Regions from separate parts of the Achromobacter sp. FW305-C-28 genome, predicted to be linked through region 2. Evidence: predicted binding sites of a transcription regulator. Region 2 holds the regulator's gene; the other holds the start of a gene.
The links. The regulator NrdR, encoded in region 2, represses ribonucleotide reductase genes. The targets are predictions, from matches to a motif close to CACNANATNTNGTG.
Positions count from the first base shown of each region.

Region 1: the regulator NrdR is predicted to act here: its motif matches at 7,596-7,609, upstream of AC3WMR_RS07095 (ribonucleoside triphosphate reductase).

Region 1 covers NZ_JBYSYL010000002.1:450,266-466,215, reverse strand. The annotation lists gene AC3WMR_RS07135 (hypothetical protein) at 1-309, opposite strand, end outside; gene AC3WMR_RS07130 (RNA 2'-phosphotransferase) at 399-959, shown strand; gene AC3WMR_RS07125 (UCP019853 family protein) at 1,038-1,412, opposite strand; gene AC3WMR_RS07120 (LysR substrate-binding domain-containing protein) at 1,651-2,577, opposite strand; gene AC3WMR_RS07115 (M20 family metallopeptidase) at 2,813-4,222, shown strand; gene AC3WMR_RS07110 (Bug family tripartite tricarboxylate transporter substrate binding protein) at 4,254-5,261, shown strand; gene AC3WMR_RS07105 (PepSY-associated TM helix domain-containing protein) at 5,502-7,121, shown strand; gene AC3WMR_RS07100 (DUF3325 domain-containing protein) at 7,118-7,468, shown strand; gene AC3WMR_RS07095 (ribonucleoside triphosphate reductase) at 7,616-9,616, shown strand; gene nrdD (anaerobic ribonucleoside-triphosphate reductase) at 9,664-9,846, shown strand; gene AC3WMR_RS07085 (anaerobic ribonucleoside-triphosphate reductase activating protein) at 9,812-10,609, shown strand; gene AC3WMR_RS07080 (aminotransferase-like domain-containing protein) at 10,600-12,039, opposite strand; gene AC3WMR_RS07075 (hydroxymethylglutaryl-CoA reductase, degradative) at 12,172-13,461, shown strand; gene AC3WMR_RS07070 (hypothetical protein) at 13,555-14,028, shown strand; gene AC3WMR_RS07065 (tripartite tricarboxylate transporter permease) at 14,025-15,413, shown strand; gene AC3WMR_RS07060 (NAD(P)H-dependent flavin oxidoreductase) at 15,540-15,950, shown strand, end outside.
Region 2 covers NZ_JBYSYL010000011.1:114,873-130,822, reverse strand. The annotation lists gene AC3WMR_RS24305 (YbhB/YbcL family Raf kinase inhibitor-like protein) at 1-309, shown strand, start outside; gene AC3WMR_RS24300 (LysE family translocator) at 381-1,019, opposite strand; gene glyA (serine hydroxymethyltransferase) at 1,226-2,476, shown strand; gene nrdR (transcriptional regulator NrdR) at 2,604-3,083, shown strand; gene AC3WMR_RS24285 (GlxA family transcriptional regulator) at 3,097-4,056, opposite strand; gene AC3WMR_RS24280 (cysteine hydrolase family protein) at 4,083-4,649, opposite strand; gene ribD (bifunctional diaminohydroxyphosphoribosylaminopyrimidine deaminase/5-amino-6-(5-phosphoribosylamino)uracil reductase RibD) at 4,864-6,015, shown strand; gene AC3WMR_RS24270 (tetratricopeptide repeat protein) at 6,079-8,595, opposite strand; gene AC3WMR_RS24265 (DUF3142 domain-containing protein) at 8,582-9,685, opposite strand; gene AC3WMR_RS24260 (PrkA family serine protein kinase) at 10,681-12,597, shown strand; gene AC3WMR_RS24255 (YeaH/YhbH family protein) at 12,610-13,869, shown strand; gene AC3WMR_RS24250 (SpoVR family protein) at 13,866-15,419, shown strand; tRNA gene AC3WMR_RS24245 (tRNA-Ser) at 15,579-15,669, shown strand; gene AC3WMR_RS24240 (putative nucleotide-diphospho-sugar transferase) at 15,898-15,950, shown strand, end outside.

The DNA of each region.
Region 1 (15,950 bases), on a different contig from region 2:
TTCCTGCGGGGCCGACGAAATCACGTGGATGTTTTCGGCGGCGGGCCAATCGTCGCACTCCAGCGCCATGCCCCAATCCTGATGCAGTCCGACATAGACGCCCTGCACGTCAGGCCGTTGCGCGATGGCCTGGAAGTGCGCATGGATCTCGCGGATCGGCGGGCGTCCGTACTCCCACTGGTTCGGCGCGATGGATTCTTCCTGATCATTGCCGGTGAAGTATTCATCCAGCGTCACCACCGGAAAATGCGCATCGTCCAGCGCATCCAGCGCTTCGAGTTTTTCCAGCAGTTGCTTGCGGGGGTCCATGGGGTCTCCTGTAAAATCATGCGCAGCCGACACATTCAAGTTGCCGGCGCACAATCAACAACAATAAAAAAAATCAACAACAATAAAAAATGCATAACAAAAAGAATACCGACACCAGCAAGTTTCTCAGCTATATCCTGCGCCACGCGCCCGAATCCATCGGCCTGGCACTCGACCAGGAAGGCTGGGCCGACATCGATCAACTCATTGCCGCGGCAGCCCAACACGGCCGCCGCCTGGACCGCGATCTGATCGCGGACGTCGTGCGCGACAACGACAAAAAGCGCTTTTCGATCTCGCCGGACGACGCCCGCATACGCGCCGTCCAGGGGCACACCAGCGACAGCGTCGACATCCAGCACATCGAAAAAGAACCGCCGCCGTTCCTGTATCACGGCACCGCCACGCGCTTTCTTGAATCGATCCAGCAACAAGGCCTGATCCCCGGCCGCCGCCATCACGTCCACCTGTCGCAAGACATCACCACCGCCGTGTCGGTGGGGCGGCGCTATGGCAAACCCGTCGTGTTGAAGGTCGCTGCAGACCGGATGCGGCAGGCGGGACACGTGTTTTTCCAGGCGGACAACGGCGTATGGCTGACGGCGCATGTGCCGGTGGGGTTCTTTGATGTGGATGTGGCAGCAGGCTGAGCTCGCTGCCTCAAGCCGACGAAGACTGGCGCCGATCGTAGCGATCGCCATAAACGGACGCCTGTCCCTCACGAGCCTCTACAGAAACCGGATATCCAATCTATCGATCTTCCACGAGACCACTCTGCCTTCCAGGAAACCAAAATCCGAAAGGAGAACCTCATCTTGAAATTCAAGACCGCAACTACGCAGGCAGTCGTCTGCCAGTTCGCCAATGATGCGATAGGCATATGCATTTCCCGTGCGAATGATGGCAGGCACTTGATCGGCGACTTCTTCCACCGAGTAGTCTTCAAACACCATGCAAGACAATTCCACCGGATAGACCTTACCTGCCTCGAGCAGGTACGGAGCGCAGTTCGCAAAGCAGGTCAATCGCTGCCCAGCGATCACGACAGTAACCTCTTCTTCGATCACTGAGCCGAAGGATTCCACAAGCGCCGGATATATCATCGATCAAGTCGCTTCATTTGCCAGGGTCCTGCCGCCGATGCAACTGCCATCGTGTGTTTCGATTCTTTCAATTTCGCAAGGTCTGGCTTGCGGCCCGCGTGAACGCTGGCACAGACGAGCCCTGGTACGACACAGCCGTAAAACGGCATAGTGGAACAGGATTTTAAGTACTTCCCGCTGATGCCGCTACGTTACGCATCCCGATCCGAAAAGCGCATGGGAAGCGTCCAATTCTCGATCATCCCCCGCCCCGCTCCCCCTCCGGCGCCCGCGGCGCCGCATTCAAGCGTTCCGCCAGCAACCCCAGGAACTCCCGCGCCAGCGGCGGCAAGGTGCGCCCTTGCAGCGTCACCACCTGGATGCTGCGCTGGCGCATTTCCGGATTGCTGAACGGCACGGCCACCAGGCCCGCGCCGTGCATCTGCCCCATCAATGTCAGATACCCCGACAAGGCCACGATCTGGCTGCCGGGCAGCATCGGCAGGAAGGCCGCCGAATGGTTGGACACGTAGGCCGGCTCGATGTGCAGGCCGGCGTTGGCACAGGCGGCATCGAACAACTGGCGCACGGTCGTGCCCGGGTCGCCCAGCGACAGCGGCACTTGGGTCAGGTCGCGCATGCCGATGCTGCGCCGGGTGGCCAGCGGGTGGCGCCGGCACATGATGGCGTAGACCGGGGCGCGGCACAGCAGTTCGGTCTTCAAGCGGTCGTCCTGCGCGACGGTGTAGCGCAGGGCCAGTTGCGACAGGCCTTCCAGCACGTGGCGGTTGACCTCTTCGGGATGCTCGACGCGCAGGTGAAAGCGCGCCTCGGGGCGGCTGCGCTTGAAGTCGGCCATGCACATCGGCAGAAAGCCATGGGCGAAGCCTTCCGTGCAGGCCACGCGGATGGTCACGTCGCCCAACGCGTTGCGCTGGCGGATGCCGGCGGCGACGCGTTCGGCTTCCAGTTCGGCGGCGTTGGCGTAGGCGGCCAGTTGCAGGCCGGCCTCGCTGAGCGCCATGCCGCGGGCGCGCCGCTCGAACAACGTCACGCCCAATTCATCTTCCAGTTTTGAAATCTGGCGGCTGACGGCCGAGGCGGCCACGTGCAGCGCGGCAGCCGCGGCGGCGATGGAGCCGCCGCGCGCGACTTCCAGGAAATATCTCAGACCCAGCGAAATCATGGCAACCTCGTCACGGCAGCGCCGTCTTCGTAAATACCGTCATCGCCAACCCGTCATGGAATACCCGCAGTGCGCCGCCTTGCCAAACCCTGCAGCGCCGCCTCGCCCTGCCCCACCCTCTGGGGACGGCTTCCAATCCATGCCTAAATAGCAATGCTCATATGCGAAATATCTAATTGTGGCACGCGAGCAAGCGTAATAACTTTGTGCCTTTGCCGCCTGCCCCGAGACCGCCGTGACCCGAGAACTCGCTATCCAGCATGCCACCCACGCCTATGACGACGGTTCCCTGCTGGCCGAACTGGCCGGCCGCGTCGCCTACCCGACCGAAAGCGAGGTGCCCGACCAAGGCCCGCGCCAGCATGCCTACCTGAACGACAACCTGGTGCCGGCGCTGACCGACCTGGGCTTTTCCTGTCAGGTGCATCCCAACCCGGCCGGCATGGACCTGCCCATCCTGGTGGCGCGGCGCATCGAAGACCCACTGCTGCCGACGGTGCTGATGTACGGCCACGGCGACGTGGTGCGTGGCAACGCGGCCAAGTGGGAAGCAGGCCGCGACCCCTGGCGCCTGCAGGTCGAGGGCGACCGCTGGTACGGCCGCGGCACGGCCGACAACAAGGGCCAGCACACTATCAACCTGACCGCCCTGCGCCAGACCCTGCGGGCGCGCGGCGGCAAACTGGGCTTCAACGCCACGTGGCTGATCGAGACCGGCGAAGAAGCCGGCTCACCCGGGCTGGCGGCGTTCTGCGAAGCGCAGCGCGAGGCACTGGCGGCCGACGTGTTCATCGCCAGCGACGGGCCGCGGTTGAACGCCGCGCGTCCCACCCTGTTCATGGGCTCGCGCGGCGCGGTGAATTTCGAACTGTCGCTGCGCGCGCGTGAACGCGGCTACCACTCGGGCAACTGGGGCGGCCTGCTCGCCAACCCCGCCATCGTGCTGTCGCACGCCATCGCCTCGCTGGTCGATGCCAACGGCCGCATCCAGGTGGCGGGCCTGCGCCCGCCGCCCATCCCCGCGGCGGTGGCCGCGGCGCTGGCCGACCTGGAAGTGGGCGGCGGCGCGGACGATCCCGAGATCAACGCGTATTGGGGCGAACCGGGCCTGTCGGCGCCGGAGAAAGTATTCGGCTGGAACAGCCTGGACGTACTGACCTGCGGCGCGGGCGATCCAGCCAAGCCGGTCAACGCCATTCCGCCCGAAGCCGTGGCCTGGTGCCAGCTGCGCTTCGTGGTGGGCACCGACTGGAAGGCGTTGGAATCGCACGTGCGCGCGCACCTGGACCAGGCGGGCTTCAGCGACGTGAAGATCCACGTGGGCATGCAGGCCGGCGCCACCCGCCTGTCGCCCGACAACGCCTGGGTACGTTGGGCTGCCGCCTCGCTGGAACGCACCACGGGCCGGCGCCCGGCGCTCTTGCCAAACCTGGGCGGCTCGCTGCCCAACGACATCTTCGCGGACCAGCTTGGCCTGCCCACGCTCTGGGTGCCGCATTCCTACCCCGCCTGCGCGCAGCATGCGCCCAACGAACACCTGCTGGGCAGCGTGGCGCGCGAAGGGCTGGCGATCATGGCGGGCCTGTTCTGGGACCTGGGCGCTCAGGGCGCCGCGCTGCGCCAGGCCGCCAGGCCCGCTGCCTGACCGATTACCCCATCCCGCTCCCACACCGTCCATGACCCTGCCCTTGTGCCCCCGCTTCCTGACCCGCCTGTCCGCCGCCGCCCTGCTGGCGGCCACCCTTTGCGCCGCGACCTGGGCGGACGACGCCCGCGCCGCCTATCCTGAACAGGCCATCAAGCTGGTCGTGCCGTTTACCCCGGGCGGCGCCACCGACGCCGTGGCGCGCCTGCTGGCCAACAAGCTGTCGGGCAAGCTGGGCCAGGCCGTCATCGTGGAAAACCGCCCCGGCGCCTCCACCGTCATCGGCGCCGATGCCGTGGCGCGCGCCCAGCCCGACGGCTACACGCTGCTGCTGTCGGGCAGCACCACCTACACCGTATTGCCCGCGTTGAAACCATCGTTGCCCTACGACCCGCGCGCCAGCTTCGAGCACATTGCCATCGTCGCGCTGGCCCCGGTGGTGCTGCTGGTGCAGAACGGCCTTGCGGCCAACACCGCCCAGGAAGCCGCCGAACTGGCCCGCCGCCACAGCGCCAGTGGCGGCCTGATGTACGGCACCTTCGGCCCGGGGTCCGCGCCGCATCTGGTGGGCGAAATGTTTGCCGAGGCCGCCGGCGCCAAGATGACGCCGGTGCCCTACAAGGGCAGCGCCCAGTTCATCACGGCGCTCATCGGCGGCGAGATCGCGCTGGGCGTGGATACCGTGTCGTCGGCCGCGCCGCAGGTCAAGGCCGGCAAGGTGCGCGCGCTGGCCGTCACCGGCGAACACCGCGTGCCGCAATTGCCCGACGTGCCCACCTTCATCGAGAGCGGCCTGCCCGGCGTGTCGATGGTGGGCTGGTACGGCCTGGTCGCGCCGGCCCGCACGCCCGCCCCGGTGCTGGATACGCTGAACCAAGCGGTGTCGAGCATCATGCAGGATCCGCAGGTGCGCCGCGCCATCAATGACCTGGCGCTGGAACCCGTGTACCTGCCTGGCCCGGCCTTCAAGGCCCGCATGGAAGACGAGCTGCGCACCTTTGCCGAAGTGGGCCGGCGCGCCGACATCAAGCTGGATTGAGCCTGGGCCAGCCTACGCGCATCCAGCGCCATTGACGCCGCCGAGCGGCCCTCTGGCAGCGCTGCCGGCATACGGCGACGAGCTCGTATCAGGAAAAACGGGCCGCACGCCGCTGCGGCCCACCCACTCCGACCCCATTTAGACTAGAATCAGAACCATTCTCAATAAAATGCCCGCGCCCCTTCTGCGGCCGCGTCGACAATAAAGAGGCCCGTTCTGAAATCCGGTTTCCGCTTATCCATGGCCTGGCTGCACACCTGGGTCGGCCTGTGGTTTTCCTGGTTGCTGTTCGCCGTGTTCCTGACCGGCTCGCTGGCGGTGTTTTCCGAGGCCATCACGCACTGGATGACGCCCGAGCACCACGCCGCCGAAGCCCAGGCCGCGCAGCAGACGTCCGCCCCCGTGAACCGCGAACGCCGGCTCGAGCTGGCCGTGCAATACATGACGCGCCACCACCCCGGCGCCGGCATGTGGGAGATCTGGCCCGTCGACCGCTTCCACGACAATGGCCTGGTGGCCTACTGGTTCGACAAGAACGGCGAATACGCCGACGCCGAACTGGACCCCGACACGGGCGAGGAACTCGCCGAAGATGCCCACGGCGCCGCGCGCGCCACGATCGGCGGCACGCACTTCGTCGACTTCCACTACACCCTGCACGCCGATCCCGTCGGCCTGTGGATCGTGGCCTTCGCGGCCATGGCGATGCTGGTGGCGATGGTGTCCGGCGTGGTCACGCACAAGCGCATCTTCAAGGACTTCTTCACCTTCCGCGCCAGGAAAGGCCAGCGTTCATGGCTGGACGCGCACAACGCGACCGCGGTGCTGACGCTGCCGTTCCAGTTCATGATCGTCTACACCGGCATCGTGATTTCCAGCGTGTCGCTGATGCCCGCGCCCATGGTGGCGGCGTATGGGCCCGGCATGGACGCGTCGCGCCAGTACCTGGCCGAGCTGATGGGCGAAGACAAGCCGGCCCCCACCGGCACGCCGCTGGCCGTGCCCGCGCTGGAACCCCTCGTGGCCCGCGCCGAACGGATGATCGGCCAGAGCGCCCGCGCCATCGTCATCAACAACCCGGAAGACGGCGCCATGCGCATCGGCGTGTATGGCTGGAACGAAGACGCCACGACGTACCGGTCGATCAGCAGCACCACCGGCATGGTGGAGTTTTCCGGCGCCACCGGCGAAGTGCTGCGCATGCGCACGCCCGGCGGCGTGCACGGCGGCAGCGCATCGCTGACCCGCCAGGTCATGTCCGACCTGCACATGGTCAAGTTCGGCGGCCTGGCCATGAAGTGGCTGTACTTTCTGTGCGGGCTGGCCGGCACCGCCATGATGGGCACGGGCGCCGTACTCTTCATGGTCAAGCGCCGCGCCAGGATGGGCAACGAATTCGGCGCCGCCACCGCGCGCGTCTACCGCCTGATCGAAGGGCTGAACGTGGCGGCAATGGCGGGACTGGCCATCGCCTGCATCGCCTACCTGTGGGCCAACCGCCTGTTGCCGGTGTCGCTGCCGCAGCGCGCGGGCTGGGAAGTGCGCGTGTTCTTCATCGTGTGGGCGCTGACGCTGGCGCATGCCTGGCTGTGCACGCCGCGGCGCGCCTGGATCGGGCAGCTGGGTCTGTTGGCAGCGCTGTGCCTGCTGCTGCCCGTGCTGTCGCTGGTGACGCTGGGCGATCATCCGCTGGCGCAGATCGGCCGCGGCGACTGGGAAAGCGCCGGCGTCGAGCTCACGGCCATGGCCACGGGCCTGGCCGCCGCCTGGGCTGCGATACGATTGCGCAACAAGCCGCTCTCGGCCCCGCCGCAAGGCAAACCCCGCCCTCCCCGCGCCCCACAGGAAGCCGCCGCATGAATCTGAATGACGCCGCCGGCATTGCCATGGCGCTCTTGCTGACCTATTCCGGCATGGCTTGTCTCAGCCTGGCCATGCCGCGCCATTACGACCAGGTCTGGGGCCGCGACCCGTCGACCAGCCATACCCGCGTGCTGCGCGGCGCCGGCATCCTGTTGCTGCTGCTGGCGCTGCTGCCCTGCGTGGGCCTGTGGGGCAATACCGTGGGCGTGGTGGCCTGGCTGGGCTGGCTGTCGGCCGGCGCCCTGCTGTGGGTCGGCATGCTGTCGTGGGCGCCGCGCCCGGCGATGCGCACGGCAGCCCTGGCGGTGGTGATTTCCATCGCGGGCGTCAGCTTCGGGTTCTAGGGCCGCACTGCCGAATTGCGCCGGCGCGGGTGCGCCCGCCCCCATTTGACCCGCATCAAACCCGGCCGACAAACAGCGCCGCCGGGACGCATCGAGCACCATAGGTGGTGGTAGAGTTTTCTCACCCCACAACATATGGTGCCAGCGATGCAACTCGAACACATCCTCAAGCGCGACGGCCGGGTCGTGGAATTCGACCGCGCCAAGATCGCCGCGGCCATCGCCGCCGCGGGCCACAGCACGGCCGAACTGGACGCCGACGTCGCCCAGGCGCTGACCGCTGCCGTGATCGACGCGCTGGCCGCCGACGGCAATGTCTGCCCCGGCGTAGAGACCATCCAGAACCAGGTCGAAGAGACGCTGGTGCGCGCCGGCTACTGGCGCACCGCCCGCGCCTACATCGTGTACCGCGAACAGCACGCCCGCCTGCGCTCGCTGCGCCACACGCTGGTGGACGTGGAAAGCGCCATGGAGGAATACCTGGAACAGCGCGACTGGCGCGTCAACGCCAACGCCAACCAGGGCTACAGCCTGGGCGGGCTGATCCTGAACGTGGCCGGCAAGGTCACCGCCAACTACTGGCTGTCCAACGTCTTCACGCCCGAGGCCGGCCGCGCCCACCGCGAAGGCGACATCCACATCCACGACCTGGACATGCTCAGCGGCTATTGCGCCGGCTGGTCGCTGCGCCAGCTGCTGACCGAAGGCTTCAACGGCATTCCCGGCAAGGTCGAGGCCACGCCGCCGCGCCACATGTCGGCGGCCATCGGCCAGATCGTGAACTTCCTGGGCACGCTGCAGAACGAATGGGCCGGCGCACAGGCGTTCAGTTCGTTCGACACCTACATGGCGCCCTTCATCCGGCGCGACGCGATGACCTACGGCGAGGTCAAGCAGGCCATGCAGGAACTGATCTACAACCTGAACGTGCCCAGCCGCTGGGGCACGCAGACGCCGTTCACCAACCTGACCTTCGACTGGACCTGCCCGGCCGACCTGAAGGAACAGATTCCCTACGTGGGCGGCGAGGAAATGCCCTTTGCCTACGGCGATCTGCAAGTTGAAATGGACATGATCAACCGCGCCTACATCGAAGTGATGATGGCCGGCGACGCCAAGGGTCGCGTGTTCACCTTCCCCATTCCCACCTACAACATCACGCCCGATTTCGACTGGGACCATCCCAACACCACGCGCCTGTTCGAGATGACGGCGCGCTACGGGCTGCCCTACTTCCAGAACTTCCTGAATTCCGACCTGGAACCGCACATGGTGCGATCCATGTGCTGCCGCCTGCAACTGGACCTGCGCGAGCTGCTCAAGCGCGGCAACGGCCTGTTCGGGTCGGCCGAGCAGACCGGCTCGGTCGGCGTGGTGACGGTGAACTGCGCCCGCCTGGGCCATACCTGCCAGGGCGACGAAGCCGCGTTGATGGCGCGCCTGGACCATCTGCTGGGCCTGGGCCGCGACGTGCTCGAGACCAAGCGCAAGGTGGTGCAGCGCTACATCGACCAGGGCCTGTACCCCTACACCCGGCGTTACCTGGGCACGCTGCGCAATCACTTCAGCACGCTGGGCGTGAACGGCATCAACGAGATGATCCGCAACTTCAGCGGCGATAGCGACGACGTCACCACGCCTGCCGGCCACGCGCTGGCCGTGCGCCTCCTGGACCGGGTGCGCGAGCGCATGACGCAGTTCCAGGAAGAAACCGGCCACCTCTACAACCTGGAAGCCACGCCGGCCGAAGGCACCACCTACCGCTTCGCCCGCGAAGACAAAAAGCGCTGGCCCAACATTCTGCAAGCCGGCACCGCGGCCCAGCCGTACTACACCAATTCCAGCCAACTGCCGGTGGGCCACACCGACGACCCGTTCGAGGCGCTGTCGCTGCAGGAAGCGCTGCAAGGCAAATACACCGGCGGCACCGTGCTGCACCTGTACATGAACGAAGCCGTGTCGTCGGCCGACGCCTGCAAGGCGCTGGTGCGGCGCGCACTGTCGAATTTCCGGCTGCCCTACATCACCGTCACGCCCACGTTCTCGATCTGCCCCAACCACGGCTACCTGGCCGGGCACCACGAGTTCTGCCCGAAGTGCGATGCCGAACTGCAAGCCAGGCAGGCCGCGTGCTGCGCCCCGGCTTGAATTTTTTCACCGGGCATTCCCGCCCGGCCCAACCCCAAGGAACCGCCATGCAAACCTTGATCTCTGTTGCACCCACTGCGCCCCAGGACGTGCGCCTGCCCGACAGCCAGCGGGTGCGCTGCGAAGTCTGGACCCGCGTCATGGGCTATCACCGCCCCGTGTCTTCCTTCAACACCGGCAAACAAGGCGAATTCAATGAGCGCCGCTTCTTCGTCGAACGGCGTGCCTGACGCACCCGCTGGCCGCAAGGCCGCCCCGGCGGCGCGCCGCCAGGCGCTGCGCGTGGCCCACGCCGCGCCGCCGCGTCCGGTGGCGCAGCCGCTGCCGCGCCATTGCGCGGCGGTGGGCGGCCTGACGCCGTTTTCCACCGTGGACTGGCCCGGCACGCTGGCTGCCGTGGTCTTCATCGCCGGCTGCCCCTGGCGCTGCCACTACTGCCACAACCCCGAATTGCAGACCCGCGCCGCGCGCTACGACTGGCGCGACGTGCGCGCCTTCCTGGACAACCGCCAGGGCCTGCTGGACGCCGTGGTGTTCTCGGGCGGCGAACCGCTGAGCGAACCGCGCCTGCCCTCGATGATCCGCGAGGCGCGCCGCATGGGTTTTCGCATCGGCCTGCACACCGCCGGCATCTACCCGCTGCGCCTGGCCGACGTGTTGCGCTACCTGGACTGGGTGGGCCTGGACATCAAGGCCGACGCGCAAGGCTATGACGACATCACTGGCCGGCGCGACTCGCAACGTCCCGCCCAGGCCTGCCTGACGCAATTGCTGACGGCCGGCGTGGATTTCGAATGCCGCCTCACCTGGCATCCGGACTGGCTGAGCGAAGCCCGTCTGCTGGCCCTGGCCGGCGAACTGGCGCGCCGCGGCGTGAAGCGCTTTGCGGTGCAAAGCGCGCGGGCCAGCCCCGATGCGATGCCGGCCTGGCACCTGACCGCCCCGGCGCAGGCCGCATTGCAGGCCCTTTTCGAACAGTTCGCCTACCGTTGACCCGGGCGCCGCCCGGCCTGGCCCAGCTGCGCCGCCAGCGCCGTCTGAAAGCGCGGCGACACCACCGCGCCCACGTTGCAGCGCGACCAGGGCGACACCGCCGTCGGGTCCACGCTGAACACGCGGCCCGGCGCCATGATGACTTTCTCGGGCATCAGGTCCTGCGCCAGCGTCAGTGAATTTTCCACGCCCGGAAACGCCGCCCACAGATACAGCGAGCGTGTCGGCCGCACGTGCACCTTGGCCCCCAGTGCATCCAGCACCTGCAAGGCGTTGCCCGTGGCGGCCTGCAAACGCTGGCGCAAGCGCACCAGGTGGCGTTCGTAGTGGCCCTCGCGCAGCATCACGTCCACCATGCGTTCGCAGTATTCCGAACTGCTGACGTGCACCAGCGCCTTCAGGTCGGCCAGGTCACTGGCCAGCGCCGCGCCGCAGGCAATGAAGCCCACCCGCAGCGCCGCCGAAAACGATTTGGAAAAGCTGCCGATGTAGACCGTGCGCTCCAGCTGATCCAGCGCCGACATGCGCACCGCCGAGGTCGGCTTGAAGTCGGCCAGCGGGTCGTTCTCGACCACGATCAGGTTATGGCGTTCGGCCAGTTGCAGCAGCTTGTAGGCCTTGGCCGGCGAGATATCCGACCCCGTGGGGTTGTGCGCCAGCGATTGCGTGAAGAACAGCCGCGGCTTCTCGCGCTGCAGCAAGGCTTCCAGCACGGCCAGGTCCGGGCCGTCCGGCAGGCGCGGCACGCCCAGCATGCGTACCCCCGCCAGCTTCAGCTTGCCGAACAGCGGGTAGTAGCCCGGATCGTCCACCAGCGCCGCCGCACCCGGCGGCAGGAAGTAGCGGATCACCAGGTCCATGGCCTCGTTGGCGCCGTGCGTCAGCACCAGCTGCGACGGCGCCGCGCTGATACCCACGTCGCCCAGCTTGCGCACCAGGCTTTCGCGCAGCGGGGCGTAGCCAAAGCGGCTGCCATAGCGGAACAAGGTGCCCAGGCCGGTGCGCACCACCCTCTGGTGGTAGCGGTCCATGCGCATGTCGGCAAGCCATTCCACCGGCGGAAAGCCGTCGCCTGCGGCGATGGCGTCGGGCTGCGTCTTCAGCTGTTCGCGCATCAGCCAGACGATGTCCATGGCGCGGCTGAGCTGGCCCGGTTCTTCGTCGGCCGCGCGTTGCGCCGGGCCCGTGTCCAGCACATAGAAGCCGGACCCGCGGCGCGGCTCGACCAGCCCGCGCGCCACCAGCATTTCAAACGCCACCACCACCGTGTTCTTGGCGTAGCGGTGCAATTGCGCCAGCTCGCGCAGCGACGGCAGCTTGTCGCCGGGCCGGTAGACGCCGTCGGCGATCTGGCGTCCGATCAGGCGGGCCAGGCTTTCGGCGATGGGTGCGGCGCGCGGGGCGCGGCCCAGGGGATTGTCGTCGTCCACGGGGTGGGATTCCAGTCGGGAGAAGGCCGAAATTGGTGCAGTGCAATGGTACTGTTCGTCCAAACTGTACCTCTGAATGCCGGTACAGTTTACCTAGAATCTCGCCACCTGATTCTTATATGGAGACATGCCATGGTGGCCGATTCACGCCTGCCGAACTTCCGCGCCCTCGCCCCCGCCCAACGCCTGTCGGCCATCGCCGACGCCGCCGAACTGACGCCCGAGGAACGCCAGTTGCTGGCCGAACCCGGCGCGCTGGGCCTGGACCGCGCCGACGGCATGATCGAAAACGTCATCGGCGCCTTCGAGCTGCCGCTGGGCGTGGCCGGCAACTTCCAGATCAACGGCCGCGACGTGCTGGTGCCCATGGCGGTGGAAGAGCCGTCGGTGGTGGCGGCCGCCTCGTTCATGGCCAAGCTGGCGCGCAGCGGCGGCGGCTTCGAAACGTCCAGCACCCGGCCGCTGATGCGCGCCCAGGTTCAGGTGCTGGGCCTGACCGACCCGCACGGCGCGCGCCTGGCGCTGCTGCGCGAACGCGAACGCATCGTGACGCTGGCCAACAGCCGCGACAAGGTGCTGATCGGCCTGGGCGGCGGCTGCCAGGACATTGAGGTGCACGTGTTCGCCGACACCCCGCGCGGCCCGATGATCGTGCTGCACCTGATCGTGGACGTGCGCGACGCCATGGGCGCCAACACCGTCAACACCATGGCCGAGGCCGTCGCCCCGCTGGTCGAGGAAATCACCGGCGGCTCGGTGCGCCTGCGCATCCTGTCCAACCTGGCCGACCTGCGCCTGTCGCGGGCCCGCGTGCGACTGACGCCCGACGTGCTGGACACCAAGGACCGCAGCGGCGCCGAGATCATCGAAGGCGTGCTGGACGCCTACACCTTCGCCGCCATCGACCCCTACCGTGCCGCCACGCACAACAAGGGCATCATGAACGGCATCGACCCGGTCATCGTCGCCACCGGCAACGACTGGCGCGCCGTCGAAGCCGGCGCCCACGCCTACGCCTGCCGCGACGGCCGCTACACGTCGCTGACCCATTGGGAAAAAGACGCTTCGGGCGCCCTGGTCGGCACGCTGGAAATGCCGATGCCGGTGGGCCTGGTGGGCGGCGCCACCAAGACCCATCCGCTGGCACGCATCGCGCTCAAGATCCTGGCGGTGCGCTCGGCCCAGGAACTGGGCGAGATCGCCGTGGCCGTCGGCCTGGCGCAGAACCTGGGCGCGCTGCGCGCCCTGGCCACCGAAGGCATCCAGCGCGGCCACATGGCGCTGCACGCACGCAACATCGCGCTGACGGCAGGCGCCGTCGGCGCCGAAATCGACGCCATCGCCAAGCGCATGGCCGCGGAACACGACGTGCGCACCGACCGCGCCGTGGCACTGCTGGAGGAACTGCGTAAACCGGTCTAGGGGCTGGCATCGGCTGGCGGCCCACCGCCGGCCGCACAAGAACAGAGGCGGCGCGCCAGACCTGGCCGCCGCCCATCCATCAAGGAGACAGACATGGATAGAGACAGCAAGGTGTCCGCCGGACGCCTGGCCGAAGTATGGAACGACACGGTCGACCTGCGCCACCTGGCCTGGGCGATCGCCATCGGCATCGGTGTCAGCGTGGCCGGCTTCTACGCCGCCAGCAGCTGGCTGCGCACCCGCGTGGCCTCGCCCGAACTGGCCCACGCCTACGCCATGCTGGCGGGCCTGGCCGGCTGCGTGCTGGCCGGCGTGATCTGCGCACGCCTGTTCCCGCCCAAGCGCGAAGTGGTCGAGCACAGCGCGTCGCACGATCCCGCCTGGCGGGCCGAAGTGCTGGCCGAACTGGCCGCGCAACCCGGCGGCCTGGGCACCCTGGCCGACCTGCCGCCCGCGGTGGTCGAGGAACTGAAAGCACTGGACCTGTACGAACTGTTCGCCGCGCCGGCCCCCGCGCCCGCCGCCCGCAACCTGCCGCAAGGCGCCGCCAAAGAGGTGCTGGCATGAGCGATCCCGCACTGCTTGAACAAATCATGGTGGCCGCCGCCATGGGTCTCTTGGGCGCCGTGGTATTCGCCGCCATCGGCCTGGTGTCCGGCACCGACGAGACCACCACGCTGGCCCCGCTGACGCTGCTGGTCGTGCTGCTGGGCGTGCCGCCCGCCGGCGTCTTCACCTTCTTCCTGGCGGGCGCCGTCGCCAAGCACATGACCCACGCCGTGCCGACCGCGCTCTTGGGCATACCGGGCGACACGCTGGCCACGCCATTGCTACAGGACGCCAACATGCTGCGCAAGCTGGGCGTGCCGCACATCGCGCTGCGCAAGATGGTGTCCGGCGCCATCGTCGCGGCCTTCGTGGCCGTGCCGCTGGCAGTGCTGTTTGCCGTGCTGCTGGCGCCGTTCGGCGGCGCCATCACCAAGTCGGCGCCGTGGATCTTCCTGGCCGCGGCCGTGCTGATTGCCTACTTCTCGGCCGGCCGCTGGGCCGCCGTGGCGCTGCTGGTGCCCTTCGTGGTGGTGATCGTGGCGCTGCAAAGCCTGACGGCCAAGTACGGCGTCAAGCTCAGCATCAGCTACTTCCTGGGCATTGCCATCGGCCCGCTGATCGCCGACCTGTTCACGGTAATCGCGCCGCAGGGCCGCGCCAAGATGATGCGCGACAAGGTGCGCACGTTCTCGCTGGCGCCGGACGTGAAGGGCTGGTCGGGTTACTTCCCCAACCCGCTCAAGGTCATGGACCGCATCCAGACCCGCTGGACGCTGGCCACCGCCACGATTTCCAGCGCCACCTTCGTGTTCAGCCCCGTCGCCATGACCGTGGTGCTGGGCGAACTGGTCGGCTCGCGCATCAAGCACGCCTACCACCGCCTGACCACCGTGCTCAGCGCGCGCAACGGCGTCACCGAGGCGACCTACATCGCCGAGGCCCTGATTCCGCTGATCGCCTTCGGCCTGCCGCTCAGCCCGGTGGCTGCCGGCCCCGCCGCGCCGTTGTTCAACGCCCCGCCCCGCTTCACGGTGGATGCGGCCACCGGCGAAACCCACAACCTGCACAACCTGCTGAACCACTGGGAATTCCTCGGCTACGGCATGCTGGCGGTGTTGCTGGCAGCGGTGGTGTCGTACCCATTCGCCATGAACTTCGCGCGCCGCGCCGCGCTGTTCGTGTCGCGCAAGGTCAGCCACGAGGCCATCATTGCCACCTTCGTCGGGTTGATCATCGTGATCAGCGTCTGGGAAGGCCAGTTCCTGGGCCTGCTGGTGATCCTGACCATGGGCCTGTTCGGCGGCCTCTTGTCGCGCCTGTTCGGCTTTAACACCGGCGTGCAGTTCATGGGCTACTACACCGCCGTGCTGACGGTGCCGGCGCTGGTCAAGCTGGTGGCGTAACGCGCGGTCCATTCAGGCGGAGCCGGTGCGCTCCGCCTGTATCCCCCTCCCACTTGATCCCGCGCAAAGCGGCGCGTCATGCCTTGCTCTAGCCTCGGAACCACTGTTCCTATGAAAGGCTTCTTCATGACGTGGTTCCAATCACTCACCCTCGCTGGACGCGAATTGCTGCCCATCGTCCAGGGCGGCATGGGCGTGGGCGTGTCCGCCCATCGCCTGGCTGGCGCCGTCGCCAGCCAGAACGCGGTCGGCACCATTGCCAGTGTGGACTTGCGCCATCACCACCCCGACCTGGTCGAACAGACCGAGCACTGCCGCGACCGCGAACGCATCGATGACGCCAACCGCGTGGCGCTGGACCGCGAAGTGCGCGCGGCGCTGGACATGGCCGAGGGTCGCGGCCTGGTGGCCGTGAACGTCATGAAAGCCGTGCGCGACCATCCGGCCCTGGTGCGCCAGGCCTGCGAAAGCGGTGCCCAGGCCATCGTCATGGGCGCCGGCCTGCCGCTGGACCTGCCCGACATGACCGCCGACTAT
Region 2 (15,950 bases):
GCGCCGATGGATGCCCGCCAGGGCATCAACTCGTATTCGTCCTGGTTCGCCAACGACCACGACATGAGCGGCGACTACTTCGGCTACGATGGCCCGTGCCCGCCCTGGAACGACGCGCTGGTGCACCGCTATGTATTCACGCTGTACGCGCTGGATGTGCATACGCTGAACTTGCAGGGCGCCTTCACCGGTGAAGATGCGTTGCGGGCGCTGCAGAAGCATGTGCTGGCCCAGGCGTCGCTGACGGGCACCTACACGCTCAACCCGAAGCTGGCGCCCAAGCAGATCGGCGCAACCTCGGCGTCCTGATCGACGCAGGGTGTAAAAAAGGGCCGCTTGAGAATGCGGCCCTTTTTATTGGCTGGCGGCAGGGATGTCCATCAGCCGGTCGCACGCTTCAGGCGCAGCAGCGCCACGCCGAATGCGACGAACACCGAACCCACGGCGCGGTTGATCCACAGCACGGCGCGCGGTTGCTGGAAGAGGCGCCGGGCGCGCCGCGCCAGGAGGCCGTAGGCCAGCAGCGAGGGCAGCGACATGCCCATGAAGATGCCGGTCAGGATGAAGAACTGCGGCAAGAGCGGCTCGGCGGCGTTCAGAAATTGCGGGAACAGCGCCGTGAAGAACAGGATGGGCTTGGGGTTCAGGCCCGCCACGAAGGTGGCTTCGAGATAGAGCGCCCAGGCGCCGCGGGGCGGGCGCCCCTGGGTGTCGGGCGGCGGCGCGGCCACGCTGCTGCGGCCCAGCAGGTGGCGCAGGCCCAGGTAGATCAGGTAGGCGGCGCCGGCGATCTTGAGCACCGCGAACAGCAGCGCCGACGATTGCAGCACCACGCCCAGGCCCAGCATGGCCGCGGCCGACAGCAGGAACAGGCCGGTGACGTTACCCAGCGACGACGGCAGCACGGCGCGCAGGCCGCCGGCCGCGCCGTTGCGCATGGCGAGGATGCTGGCGGGGCCCGGCGTGACGACGCTGACGGCGGCGACCAGGGTGTAGGCGATCAAGGTCTGGGTTTGCATGAAAGTTTCTCAAGTCGGGTTGAGCGCGTTTTCCTGGTGTGGGGAAATGTCAGATATTTCGCGCCCATGCGGGGAATTTTGCCGCCATTCGGGGCATTTTGGCGACAAGGGAATCGAGATGACGCGGTAAACTATTCGTCATTATCCGGGTTTACCCACCCGGGCGCAGTTTCCTCCTCTCTTACCCGCTTCAGGAACCTCCCGTCATGTTTGACCGCAACCTCACCCTCTCCAAGGCTGACCCGGACGTCTGGGCCGCCATCCAGAAGGAAGACGTACGCCAAGAGCAGCACATCGAGCTGATCGCTTCGGAGAACTACGCCAGCCCGGCCGTCATGGAAGCCCAGGGCACGCAGCTCACGAACAAGTACGCCGAAGGCTATCCGGGCAAGCGCTACTACGGCGGTTGCGAATACGTCGACGTGGTCGAGCAACTGGCCATCGACCGCCTGAAGCAGATTTTCGGCGCCGAAGCCGCCAACGTGCAGCCCAACTCGGGCTCGCAAGCCAATCAGGGCGTGTACATGGCCGTCCTGAAGCCGGGCGACACCGTGCTGGGCATGAGCCTGGCCGAAGGCGGCCACCTGACCCACGGCGCGTCGGTCAACGCCTCGGGCAAGCTGTACAACTTCATCTCGTACGGCCTGGACGAAAACGAGGTCCTGAACTACGCCCAGGTCGAGCAACTGGCCCGCGAACACAAGCCCAAGCTGATCGTGGCGGGTGCTTCGGCCTACGCCCTGCACATCGATTTCGAGCGCATGGCCCGCATCGCCCATGAAAACGGCGCGCTGTTCATGGTCGACATCGCCCACTACGCCGGCCTGGTGGCGGGCGGCGCCTACCCCAACCCGGTGCCCCATGCCGACTTCGTCACCTCGACCACGCACAAGTCGCTGCGCGGCCCGCGCGGCGGCGTCATCATGATGAAGGCCGAATACGAAAAGATCGTCAACTCGGCGATCTTCCCCGGCATCCAGGGCGGTCCGTTGATGCACGTCATCGCCGGCAAGGCCGTGGCCTTCAAGGAAGCGCTGGAACCCGAATTCAAGACCTACGCGCAGCAAGTGGTCAAGAACGCCAAGGTGCTGGCCGACACGCTGGTCAAGCGTGGCCTGCGCATCGTGTCGGGCCGTACCGAAAGCCACGTCATGCTGGTGGACCTGCGCGCCAAGGGCATCACGGGCAAGGAAGCCGAAGCGGTGCTGGGCCAGGCCCACATCACGGTCAACAAGAACGCCATCCCGAACGATCCGGAAAAGCCCTTCGTGACCAGCGGCATCCGCCTGGGCACGCCGGCCATGACCACCCGCGGCTTCACCGAAGCCGAAGCGGAACTGACCGCCAACCTGATCGCCGACGTGCTGGACAACCCGCGTGACGAGGCCAACATCGCCGCCGTGCGCGCCCGCGTCAACGAGCTGACCTCGCGCCTGCCGGTCTACGGCAAGAAGTAAGACGACGCTGGCGGCGTCAGCCGTCCAGCCTGCGCAAAGGACGGCTCCGCAAGGGGCCGTCCTTTTGTTTGTTTCATCGTTACAATGTCGACGAATTATTGCCTTTCCGTGTTTTCAGGGATCACACATGCGGTGTCCATTTTGCGGCAATTCCGAAACGCAGGTCGTCGACAGCCGTGTCTCGGAAGAGGGCGACGCCATCCGCCGCCGGCGCCGCTGCCAGTCCTGTGACAAGCGATTCACCACGTACGAACGGGTGGAGCTTGCCATGCCGTCGGTCGTCAAGCGCAACGGCAGCCGTAGCGAATACGACCCGGCCAAGCTGCGCGCCAGCCTGAGCCTGGCGCTGCGCAAGCGGCCGGTCAGCACCGAAGACGTGGACGGGGCCGTGGCCCGCATCGAAGAACAGCTGCTGGCCAGCGGCTTGCGTGAAGTGCCCACCGAACACATCGGCGAACTGGTCATGACCGAGCTGCGCAAGCTCGACAAGGTGGCCTACGTGCGGTTCGCGTCGGTCTACAAGAGCTTCGAGGACATCGGCGAATTCGTCGAGGCCATCCGCGAAATGCAGGGGCCGCTGCTGCCGGGCAAGCTGCGCAAGGAATGACGGCGCGCGCCGTCTATTGAGGTTCCGCCCGCGCCATGCTTGGCGTCTGCGGCTGGAACCGGCGCCATACGCGGCGCAGGTGCTGGGCCGAACCAAAGCCCGATTTTTCCGCCACCAGTTCCAGGTTCAAGCGCGTTTCGCGCAGCATGTCGCGCGCCAGCGCGACGCGGATCTGATACAGATAGTCCATCGGCGTGCAGCCCGCGTGCTCGCGGAATAGCCGCGTGAGATGCCGCGCGCTGGTGTGGGCCTGCTCGGCCAGCGATTGCGCCGACCAGTCCGCGGCCGGGTTGCGGACCACGGCGTCCTGCACGCGGTGTACGCCGGGATGCATGTGATTGCGGTGTTCCAGCCACGGCGACAGCGCCGAATCGGTGCCCGCGCGGCGCTGATAGACCACCATGTCGCGCGCCACCTCGCTGGCCACGCGCGGCCCGCAATGCCGCGACACCATGTGCAGCGCCAGGTCGATGCCGGCGGTGATGCCGGCGCTGCTGACCAGGTTGCCGTCTTCGACGAAGATGCGGTTGTCGTGCAGCCGGGCAGTGGGGTCCATGGCGGCAAGCTGCGCCAGGCAGCTGTGGTGCGTGGTGCAGTCGCGCTGGTGGGTCAGGCCGGCCGCTGCGGCGAACAATGCGCCGGCGCAGACAGTCATCAGCGTGAAGCCGTCGGCCGGATGCCGTACCGCCAGCCAGTCGATGATGCGGCGCGCCTCGGGTTCGTCCAGGCGGGTGGGTTTGCCCACCACGCCCGAGACGATCACCAGGGCCTCGGGCGGTAGCTGGTCTGGCAGCGGCTGGATGCGCGCCAGGTGCAGGCCGGGAATGCCGCTTTCGATTTCCGTGGACGGACCGCAGAAGTGCTGCGTGAACGCGTCGGGGCACAGCTTGTTGGCGACCCGAAAGGCCTCGGCCGGACCCGCCACGTCCAGCAGCACGATGCCCCGGGGCAGTACGAAGTGCACGGGAATCATCGCGGCTCCTGTCCGAAGGCGCCCGATCAGGCGCTGGCGAAGGCGTCGGCCGCGCGCGCGATGCGGGCAAAGCGCCCTTGCAGCACGAGTTCGGTGCGGTCGCGGATTTCCGCGGGGGTGTAATGCCGGCCCGACGGGCTTTGCATGGCGAAGGTCAGCGTGGCGTCGGTCGGGAACACGACCTTGTAGCCCGCGTCGCTGGCGTGCCGGGTGGTGGTTTCGCAGCACTGTTCGGTGCGGATGCCGCTGACGATCACGCCTTCGATGCCGTTCGCCGCCAGCCAGTCCTGCAGGGTCGAGCCGTCGGCGGCCTTGGCATACAGCGACGAATGCACCGTCTTGTGGAACACGGCATCGGGCGAAATGCGGATTTCGTCCAGCGTCTTGACGTGGCCGGAGGCCAGGGAAAACGGGTTGGCGGCATCATTGGCGGCGCTGATGTGGAACACCTGCAGCACCGGAATGCCGCGCGCCACGGCCGAATCGATCAGGCCCTGGAGTTGCGAGACGAAGGCCGGATATTCAGATTCGTCCCAAAACGGACGTTGCCGGAAGGAATCCTGGACGTCGATGACTATCAGTGCTTGTTTCATGGTTCCGGGCTCCGTGCCTTGGAATTTCAGGGGGGTATGGCAGACATTGTCGCCCTGGCGAGCCCCCTGGGCGAGGCCGCTCCAGACCAGCGTCGGCCCAAAACGGACATGCTGAAATGGCTCTTTCGAAGATCATAGCGCGGCGGGGTACGGGGTGTTCGCCGACCGGCCGCCCTGGGTGCTTGCGGCGGGCGGCGGACATACAATCGCAGGCATGACGCACCCCTACGACTCCGACGACCTTACCTGGATGCGACGCGCCCTGGCGCTGGCGCAGACCGTCATGACCACCACGGCACCCAATCCCCGGGTGGGCTGCGTGATCGTGCGCGATGGCCGGGTGCTGGGCGAAGGCGCGACCCAGCCGCCGGGTGGCCCGCACGCCGAGGTTGGCGCGCTGCGCGATGCGCAGGCGCGGGGCGAGTCGGTGGTCGGCGCGACGGTGTATGTCACGTTGGAGCCGTGCAGCCATTTCGGCCGCACGCCGCCCTGCGTGGACGCCTTGCTGGCCGCCAGGCCGGCGCGGGTGGTGGTGGCGCTGGGTGACCCCAATCCGCTGGTCAATGGCCGTGGCCTGGCGCGGTTGCGCGAGGCCGGCATTGCCGTCACCACCGGCGTTTGCCGCGACGAGGCGCTGGCCATCAACGCGGGTTTCATGTCGCGCATGAGTCGCGGGCTGCCCTGGACCTGGCTGAAGATGGCCACGTCGCTGGATGGTCGCAGCGCGTTGCATAACGGCGTGTCGCAGTGGATCACCGGCCCCGAGGCGCGCGCCGACGGGCACCACTGGCGTGCGCGCAGCTGCGTGGTCCTGACCGGCATCGGCACCGTACTGAAAGACGACCCGCAATTGACCGTGCGCAGCTTGGCCGCGCCGCGCCAGCCGCGCCGGGCAGTGGTCGACGGCCGCTTCGAGCTGCCGGAAGACGCTCGACTGATCGATGGCGGCGAGGTCATTGTGTTCACCGCCCGCGCCGATGCCGCCAAAGCTGCGCGGCTGGCGGCCAAAAACGTGCGGGTGGTCGAGCTGCCCGGGCAGGAGCCCGACCGGGTCGACCTGCCCGCGATGATGCGCTGGTTCGCGGCAGAACAATTCAACGAAGTCCACGTCGAGGCAGGGGCCGGCCTGAGCGGGGCGCTGGTGACGGCGGGCTGCATCGACGAACTGCTGGTCTACCTGGCGCCGATGCTGCTGGGTGATGCCGCCGGCCTGGTCAAGCTGCCGCTGCTGGAGCGGCTGGAGGCCGCCCCGCACTACGAATTCATCGACGCCGAGCGCCTGGGCGCCGACCTGCGTGTGCGCGCGCGGGTGGCGGATCACTGGCGCGAGCTGATGCGCCGGGTCGAACTGCCGACGCTTTCCTAGGGGCTGCGTCCGAGCGCGCTTCGCTCTTCTTTATCAGCCGCCCCGCTTTCCAGCAGACCCCGCTCAGGGGGTGCTGCCTCGCGGCCGCCAGACCCAGATGCCCGCGCCCAGGGCCGCCAACACCAGCAGGCCGCCTGCCAAGAGCAGCCCCGGATGCTGATGGCGCACGCGTTCCCAGGCCTTCCAGGCCTGGATATAGTGAAAGCGCGAGGCGGATTGGAAGTCCGGCTCGGGGCATTCACGGCCGAAGGTGTCGCTGAAGGGCACCTGGGCGCCCTGGTCCACATAGCGCAGGTAGATGGCGGTGGCGCGATCCGGCGTGTCGTCGATGACGTAGCGCGCGCCGCGGCACAGCACCGCGGCGAACGCCTGTGAGCGAGTCGGCAACTGGTCGGCGGCCTTCAGCGCGTAGTCAGCGGCGATCTGGCGGTAGTGGTAGCGCACATCGGGCTTGGCTTCGCTGGCGGCGTAGCGCACCCGTTCTTCCTGCGTCACGAAGGGGCCGGGCAGGTCGGCTTCGGCGCGTTGCAATGGCGTATCCAGCGGCTGGCCGGCGTTGGCGCGGGCCTCGCGCCACCACGGATTGGCCTCACGGCCCGCGCCGCCTGCGTAGCTGCCGTCGTACACGGCATAGTCGGGGCCCTGTTCGTAACCCATGATCCGCATGCCGTCGCGACGCGCCAAGGTGGCGGCGACGTACCAGGCCTGCGCGCGCGAGGTGCGGCCCCAGGCGTTCCCGGCGGCTTGCAGCGCGTCGCCGTACTCGGCGGCGCGCTGGCGCACGTTGGATTCCACGATCTTCCAGTCGCTGTCCTGGTATTGCAGCGAGGCAAAGCGCGGATCGCCGTCGGCCGGGAAATAGGCCAGCGCTTCCTCCACTCGGCCCTCGCGTACCAGCCTGCGCGCCAGCAACTGTCGCAGGCGGTCGTGCACGGGCGGCTGGTGCAGGCGGCTCCATTCGTAGAATTGGTCGGTGGTGTAGCGGCTGAAGCCGGGGGGGCGCGATGGCGGCGGCGAAGCGGGGGCCTGGCGGTCGACATAGGCCTTGAGTTCGTCCGTGGTCAGCACACGTTCGGCCACGTAGGCGGCATCGTTCCAGTACGGCGACAGGGGCCAGCCTTCGTCGGGCGGCGCTTCGCCGTCGCGATGGGCGGCGGCGCGATAGAGCTGGTCCAGCGCTTCGACATACTGGCCGCGCGAGAGCGACAGCACGCCTTGTTCGGCCTTCAGCAGCGCACCGGCGTTGGGTTCCAGGCTGCCGTCCGCACGCGGAAACGCCGCCAGGGCCTGCGTGTAGGCGTGCGCGGCGCGTTCGGTGTCGCCCTGGCGCACGGCCAGCTTGGCGCGCACCCACCAGGCCAGCGCCGTATCGAGCCGCTCGGCCAGCGCCTGCGCCAGGTCGTAGCGACCCACGCGATACGCCAGCGCGGCCACCCGGTCGGCATCGGCGATGTGCCGAGGCTCCTGCGTCTGCAAGGCGGCCACCAACGATTGCAGCGCGGGATTGGGGGTGAGGTCGGGGCGGCCGGTGGCGGCATCGGCCAGGCCCAACCGGCCGGTCGCGTCGAAGGTGGCCCAGACATCATTGGCGCTGTCCGGGTTGCCGTCGACGATGTCGCCGACGCGGGCCAGACCGTAGGCCACCAGCAGGCGCTGGCTGATCGGGTCGTCGATCAGGCGCGCGGCGCGGCCGGGGGCGGTCAAGGCCCAGTTGGCCAGCAGACGCAGCGATGCGCCGCCGCTGACGGAGCCGCGGGCGGCCTGGTCAGCGTACAAATGCACGGCAAGCTTCAGGTCAGCGGGCGGGATGGCGTCCATGCAGGCCGTGGCATTGACCAGATCGTCGTAGGTACACGGGCCTTGGGCGCCGGTCAGGTACAGGCGGGCTTGTTGACCGTAGCTGGCCACCGCCAGGCCCAGCGGATCGGCGTCGCCGCGCAGCGCCAGCGCGCGGACGCGGGCGTAGGCCTCGGCGTCATGGGCGCGCCAGGCGTCCGCCTCATGGCTGGATTCGTGGGAGTGTTCGTCGGGTGGGTCGTACGCGGCTTCCGCGTCCCCCATTTCCGCCAGCAAATAAGCGGCCCAGACGCTGCGCGTCGCGGCCTGCGCCGGCGGCAACTCCAATATAGAGAGCAGGCGTTTGCGCGCACGGTCCCGGCGCATGTCGCCCTGGCCTTGCGGCGCCGTCCGGTAGTCCACCGCGGCCGCGACATACAGGCGCACCGCTTCCGGCAGGCCCGCGCCGGCGGCGTAGGCCTGATCGCCGTCGGGTTGGGCGCGCATGGCGCGGATCTGGTCGCGTTGCGCCGGGCTCAGCGCCGGATCGAAATCTTCCGGCATGGCATCGGACCGGTAGGTGCCGTCCGGCAGCAGCGCCGATTCGCTGGCGCGCAGCGCGTCGGTGGCCGGCGCCAGCCGCGCGGCCTCGTACGAGAAGGAATTGGCGGGCGTGCCTTGCAGCGTGCCGGCGCGGTCGTCCAGCAGTTGCGGCGGGAATTCCGGGCCGCAGGCAATGACGATGCCGGCGCCGGCGGCGCAGGCCAGCAGCAGCCCAACAGCAAGCGATTTACGGTTGTACATGAAGGCTCGGGGTTGCGGATTCACAGCGTATCCATCCAATGGCGCGTTCGGCGCCGGCACGCAAAAGGCCATCTTGCGCGCGGCGAAGATACAGGCCCTGGCGATCGTATTCAAGGGTGTAGCCGTTGATGCCATCCGCCGTGCGGCAGGCGGCATCGATCCGGATGGCAAACGGCAGCGGCGCATCGCTGTTGCCGCGGTTGGCCAGCAGCACATTGCGCGCGCCGCCGGGGCCCGCGGTTTGCGCCGCGACGGCCACATCGGCGTTCAAGGGCTGGCGCGCCAGCACGGCGCGCCAGGTCGGCAGGCTCCAGGCGCGCGTGTCGGCGGATGTCGGCAAGCGGAACCAGACGATGCCCGCCAGGCCCGCAGGCCGGTCACGGTCCAGCGTTGCGACAAACGCGGCCATGTCGGCCGGTGCGACCAGCAGTTCGGCCGAGCGGCCCCCGGGGATCAGCGCGGGGCGCTCGCTTTCGACGGTGGCGATGCGGCCGTTGTCGTCCCAGGCGACGCGGCTGCCGTAAGTCGGCAGCGCCACGCGCCACGGCCGGCTGGTCTGGCGCGCGTAGGCATCCAGCCAGGTGCGCGCGCGCTTGGCGTTGAACAGCCCCAGCGCGGGGTCCTGCACCGCATGGACCTGCAGCACGGTTTCGTCGGGCACGGCCAGCAGCGTGGCCAGCGCGGGACTGTTCAGCCAGGTGGGCAACGCGGTGATCGACAGCGCCACGCCGGGCGCCAGACGACGCTTCAAGTCGGTCAGCAAGGCGGTGTAGGCCGGCAATTGCGAGGTGGCGCAGTCGTAGTCGATTTCCAGTGCGGCGGGGGTAATGCCGGCATCGCGCCATGCCGCCAACGTGGCGGTGGCGCGCGTGATGATGTCGTCGGGCCGCAGCGCGCCCACGCGGCCGTCCAGCCGCAGCACCGCCACCACCGGCCGCTGGGTTGCGGCCAGCGCCGCGAGATCGGGCGCGGCGTCGAACCAGACGCCGTCGGCGCGCATTTCCGCCGCCAACACGCGCCAGGAACGTACGGATTCGGCACCATCGGCCAGCGCACCCACCACCGCCGGTGTCCAGCGACGTTGCCACACGTAGGCATCATTGGGAAGCGCGTCGCCCGCTTGCTTCGTATCGGCAGGTTCGCAGCCGGTCAGGATAAGCAGACTGCAAAGCACCGCTAGCAAGGGCCGACGCCGTGGTGCGTTGGCGATGCGAAACCCCGATATGGCGGGTCGCGAAGAGTGCGGCATGATGCGGTTGAAGGCTTTGAAAGGAGAGAGCGGGCTGGCAATGAAGGATGCGAGATTCTATCCTTGATGCCGCAAGGGGTATTAGCACTCTCTGCATGCGGCTGCCAACGCGCGACCGTGATAGCCGCAGTCCATCGCCCGCATAGCGTTTACCGGTGCGGCTTGCAGCCGAATCGCAGCAAGTTTGGGAGCGATTTGCATGCGAACGGCGTTCGCGTTCTCCCTAACATTTTCTGCTGCATTTTTTGCGCATCGGTGCAAATGAATTGCCACAAAATCGTCAAATCGGCTTAAGCTAAGACCATGACTTGGCGCTATGCGCGCATGGCTTGCTCCACCGCCCGCAACGCGCCCTCGTCACCACGGATTCCAGTGTCGCGTACCGGCGCTTTCAACAACCGGACCGACACGTCGCTGAACCAGGTCGCTCATTGCGCCGTTCAGACCGTTCGCTGCCATCGTTCAGTGAACGCACCGGGCCTTACGTCCGGATCATAAGAATCCACCGGGATATCGCTCATCCCTTCAAATCATTGCTGACCATTTCATATGCGGCCGCATCATGCGCCCGTTCTACAGCGATATGCTGAAGGCGTACGAGTGAACTTATTCACGTTAGTTGCAATCCCTGACGGAACTTGTGTCCTAAGGGTGCAGCCTAAACGGAAAGGGCCCGATCGTGCTCTTGGTTGATGTGTGGCGAAAGCAACATACGACCGTGCCGAAAATGCTTATGGCGAGATTATCTAGTCATGCATAAGCAGTGAGGCACACAATGGGGACACGTAGGGACGTCATGGCTTTTTCGCGTGTTGTAGGAGGTTTCCGTGCAAAACATCGTCGAAGGCTTCAAGTCGCAGTATGCAAGAGAGCAGGAGTCAGAGCTTTCCCTCGAGGAATATCTGAACCTCGCCAAACGCGATCCGATGGCATACGCCAGCCCCGCTGAGCGCATGCTGGCGGCGATTGGCGAACCTGAAATCGTGGATACGCGCAACGACCCACGTCTTTCCCGTTTGTTTTCCAACCGGACCATCCGGCGCTATCCAGCGTTTCAGGAGTTCTACGGCATGGAGGACGTCATCGGGCAGATCGTGGCGTTCTTCAAGCATGCCGCGCAGGGACTGGAAGAGCGCAAGCAAATCCTCTATCTGCTGGGGCCAGTGGGCGGCGGCAAGTCGTCCATCGCAGAACGCCTGAAGGTCCTGATGGAGAGCTATCCCATCTACGCGCTCAAGGGTTCGCCCGTGAACGAGTCGCCGCTGGGCCTGTTCCATCCGGAACGCTTCGGCGACACGCTCGAAAAGGAATACGGCATTGCGCGCCGTTACCTCACGGGCATCATGTCGCCGTGGGCGGTCAAGCGCCTGAAGGAATTCGATGGCGACATCTCGCAGTTCCGAGTGGTGCGCCTGAATCCGTCGGTGCTGCGCCAGGTGGCCATCGCCAAGACCGAACCGGGCGACGAGAACAACCAGGACATCTCGTCGCTGGTGGGCAAGGTCGACATCCGCAAGCTCGACCGCCACTCGCAGGATGACCCGGACGCCTACAGCTATTCCGGCGGCCTGTGCCTGGCCAACCAGGGGCTGCTCGAGTTCGTGGAAATGTTCAAGGCGCCGATCAAGATGCTGCATCCGCTGCTCACGGCGACCCAGGAAGGCAACTTCAAGGGCACCGAGGGGTTCTCGGCGATTCCATTCAACGGCAGCATCCTGGCGCACTCGAACGAGTCGGAATGGCAGACCTTCCGCAACAACAAGCACAACGAGGCTTTCCTTGATCGTATCTATATCGTCAAGGTGCCTTACTGCCTGCAGGTGTCGGAAGAAGTCCGCATCTACGAAAAGCTGCTGCATCACAGCTCGCTGTCCAAGGCGCCGTGCGCGCCGGGAACGCTGGACATGATGGCGCAGTTCTCGGTGCTGACCCGCCTGAAAGAGCCTGAGAATTCCAGCATCTATTCCAAGCTGCGCGTCTACGACGGCGAAAGCCTGAAGGACGTCGATCCGAAGGCCAAGGCGCTGCAGGAATACAAGGACTACGCCGGTACCGACGAAGGCATGAATGGGGTGTCCACGCGTTTCGCGTACAAGATCCTGTCCAGCGTCTTCAACTACGACCAGACCGAAGTCGCCGCCAACCCGGTGCACTTGATGTACGTGCTCGAGCAGCGCATCGGCCGCGAGGACTACCCCGAGGAAATCCGCCGCCGCTACCTGGAGTTCATCAAGGGCTTCCTGGCGCCGCGCTACGCGGAATTCATCGGCAAGGAAATCCAGACCGCCTATCTCGAGTCGTACTCCGAGTACGGCCAGAACATCTTTGACCGCTACGTCACGTTTGCCGACTGCTGGATCCAGGACGAGGAATTCCGCGACCCGGAAACCGGCGAAAGCTTCGACCGCAGCGCCTTGAACGATGAACTGGAAAAGATCGAGAAGCCGGCCGGCATCGCCAACCCGAAGGACTTCCGCAACGAGATCGTGAACTTCGTGCTGCGGGCGCGCGCCAACAACAATGGCCGCAACCCGACCTGGACCAGCTATGAAAAGCTGCGCGAAGTGATCGAGAAGAAGATGTTCTCGAACACGGAAGACTTGCTGCCGGTGATTTCGTTCAACGCCAAGGCCTCGGCCGAGGACAAGTCGAAGCACCAGAGCTTTGTCGACCGGATGGTGGAAAAGGGCTACACGGAAAAGCAGGTCAGGCTGCTGTGCGAGTGGTACCTCCGCGTGAGGAAGTCTTCCTGAGCGAGGTGAATCATGAATTCACTGATCGATCGCCGTCTTAACGGGCGCAACAAAAGCGCTGTCAACCGGGAGCGCTTTCTTCGGCGTTACAAGGACCAGATCCGCAAGGCGGTCCATGGGATGATCCGCGACCGCTCGATCCAGGACATGGATCAGGGCGGCGAGATCAACCTGCCCGCCCGCGATATTTCCGAGCCGACTTTCCGGCACGGCGCGGGCGGCGACCGCGAAATGGTGCATCCAGGCAACCGCGAATTCGCCAAGGGCGATGCCATCGACCGGCCGCAAGGAGGAGACGGCCAGGGCGGCAACGAACCCGGCGAAGGCGAGGCGGTCGATCAGTTCACCTTCAGCCTGTCGCGCGCCGAATTCCTGAACCTGTTCTTCGAAGACCTGGAACTGCCGCACCTGGCGCGCAATCAGCTGGGCGAGGTCAGCCAGAAGAAATGGCAGCGCGCGGGCTACACCACCACCGGTTCGCCCAGCATGCTCAGCATCAGCCGCACGCTGAAGTCGTCGCTGGCGCGGCGGGTGGCGCTGAGCGTGAAGGCGCGCGCCGACCTGGAAGACGCCGAAGAACGCCTGGCCAAGGCCCTGTCGGCGGGGGCGCCCGCCGACGAGATCCGGACGCTGGAGCAGGACGTCGAAGACTGCCGCGAGCGCCTGGCCCGCGTGCCGTTCCTGGACGACCTGGACCTGCGCTACCGCAACCGCGTGTCGGTATCCATTCCGATGGCGCGCGCGGTCATGTTCTGCCTGATGGACGTGTCCGGGTCCATGGACGAGGGCAAGAAGGACCTCGCCAAGCGCTTTTTCACGCTGCTGTACCTGTTCCTGTCGCGCAAGTACGAGCACGTGGACCTGGTCTTCATCCGCCACACCGACAATGCCGAAGAAGTGGACGAGCAGACCTTCTTCTACGATCCCAAGAGCGGCGGCACCATCGTGCTGTCGGCGCTGGAACTGATGCGCGAGATCGTCGAGAAGCGCTATCCGCCGACGGCCTGGAACGTGTACGCGGCGCAGGCCAGCGACGGCGATTCGTTTGGCGCCGATGCCGGCAAGAGCGCGCGCTTCTTGGCCGAACACCTGCTGCCGGCCTCGCGCTACTTTGCCTATATCGAGATCCCCGACTCGCAGGAAGCCCGCAAGAGCAGCCTGTGGGCGGAATATGAACAGAAACTGGAGCCGCATTTCGTCATGCGGCGCATCTGCGAACGCGGGGAGATCTATCCCGTGTTCCACGACCTGTTCAAGAAGGAAACCGCATGAATGCCATCGTGGGCGCACTCGTAGAGCCGGAATCGGTCGGCGGCAGCCCCCGGCCGTTGTCGCAAGGTTCCGAATGGACGTTCGAGCTGATCCAGTCCTATGACGACGCGATCTCGCAGGTCGCGCGCGAGTACGGGCTGGATACCTACCCGAACCAGATCGAGGTCATCACCTCGGAACAGATGCTGGACGCCTATGCGTCGGCCGGCCTGCCGATTGGCTATCCGCACTGGTCCTACGGCAAGGAATTCATCCGCAACGAACAGTACTACCGTCGCGGCATGCAAGGCCTGGCGTACGAGATCGTGATCAACTCCAACCCCTGCATCGCGTATCTCATGGAAGAAAACTCCATGACGATGCAGGCGCTGGTGATCGCGCATGCCTGCTACGGCCACAACTCGTTCTTCAAGGGCAATTACCTGTTTCGCCAGTGGACCGACGCCGACGGCGTGCTGGACTACCTGGTGTTCGCCCGCAAGTACGTGATGGACTGCGAAGACCGTTACGGCATCGATGCGGTGGAAGCGCTGCTCGATTCCTGCCACGCGCTGTCGCATCACGGCGTCGACCGCTACAAGCGGCCCACCCCGATCTCGTACAAGGAAGAGGCCGCCCGCCAGGCCGAACGCCAAGAGCACGCACGCCTGCAATACAACGACCTGTGGCGCACGCTGCCGCGGCTGGAAGCCGACAAGGACCCGCGCGCCACAGCCGTGGTGTTCCCGCCCGAGCCCGAGGAAAACCTGCTGTACTTCATCGAGAAGTACTCGCCCAAGCTGGCGCCGTGGCAGAAGGAACTGGTGCGCATCGTGCGCAAGGTGGCGCAGTACTTCTACCCGCAGACGCAGACCAAGGTCATGAACGAGGGCTGGGCCACGTTCTGGCACTACACCATCCTGAACCGCCTGCATGAAAAGGGCCTGGTCAACGACGGCTTCATGATGGAGTTCCTGCAAAGCCATACCAACGTCGTCAGCCAGCGGGGCTTTGACGAACGCGGCTATGGCGGCATCAACCCGTACGCCCTGGGCTTCGCGATGATGTCGGACATCCGCCGCATCTGCGAGAAGCCCACGCCCGAAGACCGGCGCTGGTTCCCTGACATCGCAGGCGGCGACTGGCTGAAGACGCTGGACTTCGCCATGCGCAACTTCAAGGACGAGTCCTTCATTTCGCAATACCTGTCGCCGCGCCTGATCCGCGAGTTCCGTTTCTTCGCGATCTCGGATCACCAGGCCAATCCGAAATTGGAAGTGGCCGCCATCCACGACGACGAAGGCTACCGCGACATCCGCCGCCTGCTGGCCGCGCAGCACAACCGCGACAACCAGGTGCCGGACATCCAGGTCACGCGGTTCAACCGCGACACCGACCGGTCGCTGGTGCTGCGCCACCTGAAGAGCCGCGGCCGGCCGTTGGCGGCCGAGGATGCCGAGCAGGTCATGAAGCACCTGGCGCGTCTGTGGGGTTTCCGGGTGCGGCTGGAAGAAACCGAGCCGGACGGCACGGTCAGTTCCTACCGTGAACAGGACCCGCCGCCGGTGTAACGTCTGGCCGACCCCGGGGCGCCTTGTGGGGGCTGGCCCAGGGAAGGACCGAGGGGTCGCAATCGCGTCCCCTTTTTCTTTTTGCCGGCGGGCGCTGCAGCATTCTTCCCAATCTGCTAGAATCGCGGATTCGCATTTTTCGGAATGCGTACCAGATCAGGACAGGTGGCCGAGCGGTTGAAGGCGCACGCCTGGAAAGCGTGTATACGTCAAAAGCGTATCGGGGGTTCGAATCCCCCTCTGTCCGCCAAGAATTTCTGTAAGAAAGCTCAGGTCTGAAAGATCAGACCCGAAACCCGCAAGCCGCGATGGCCTTGCGGGTTTTTTTACGTCCGTCAGCCGCGTTTCTTGCCTGGATTCATATTTCGATCGGTTGCAACACGGTGACCCGTATTTCTGCCGGTTGCAACGGCCCCCGGCCTGAAAACGCCGCTCCTACACTCCGCCTGGATTCTTCAGTCTTGATAGGCGGCCCATCATGTTCGAGTGGTTTCAACGCAAGTTTTCGGCCTGGTCGCCGGAGCATCGGCG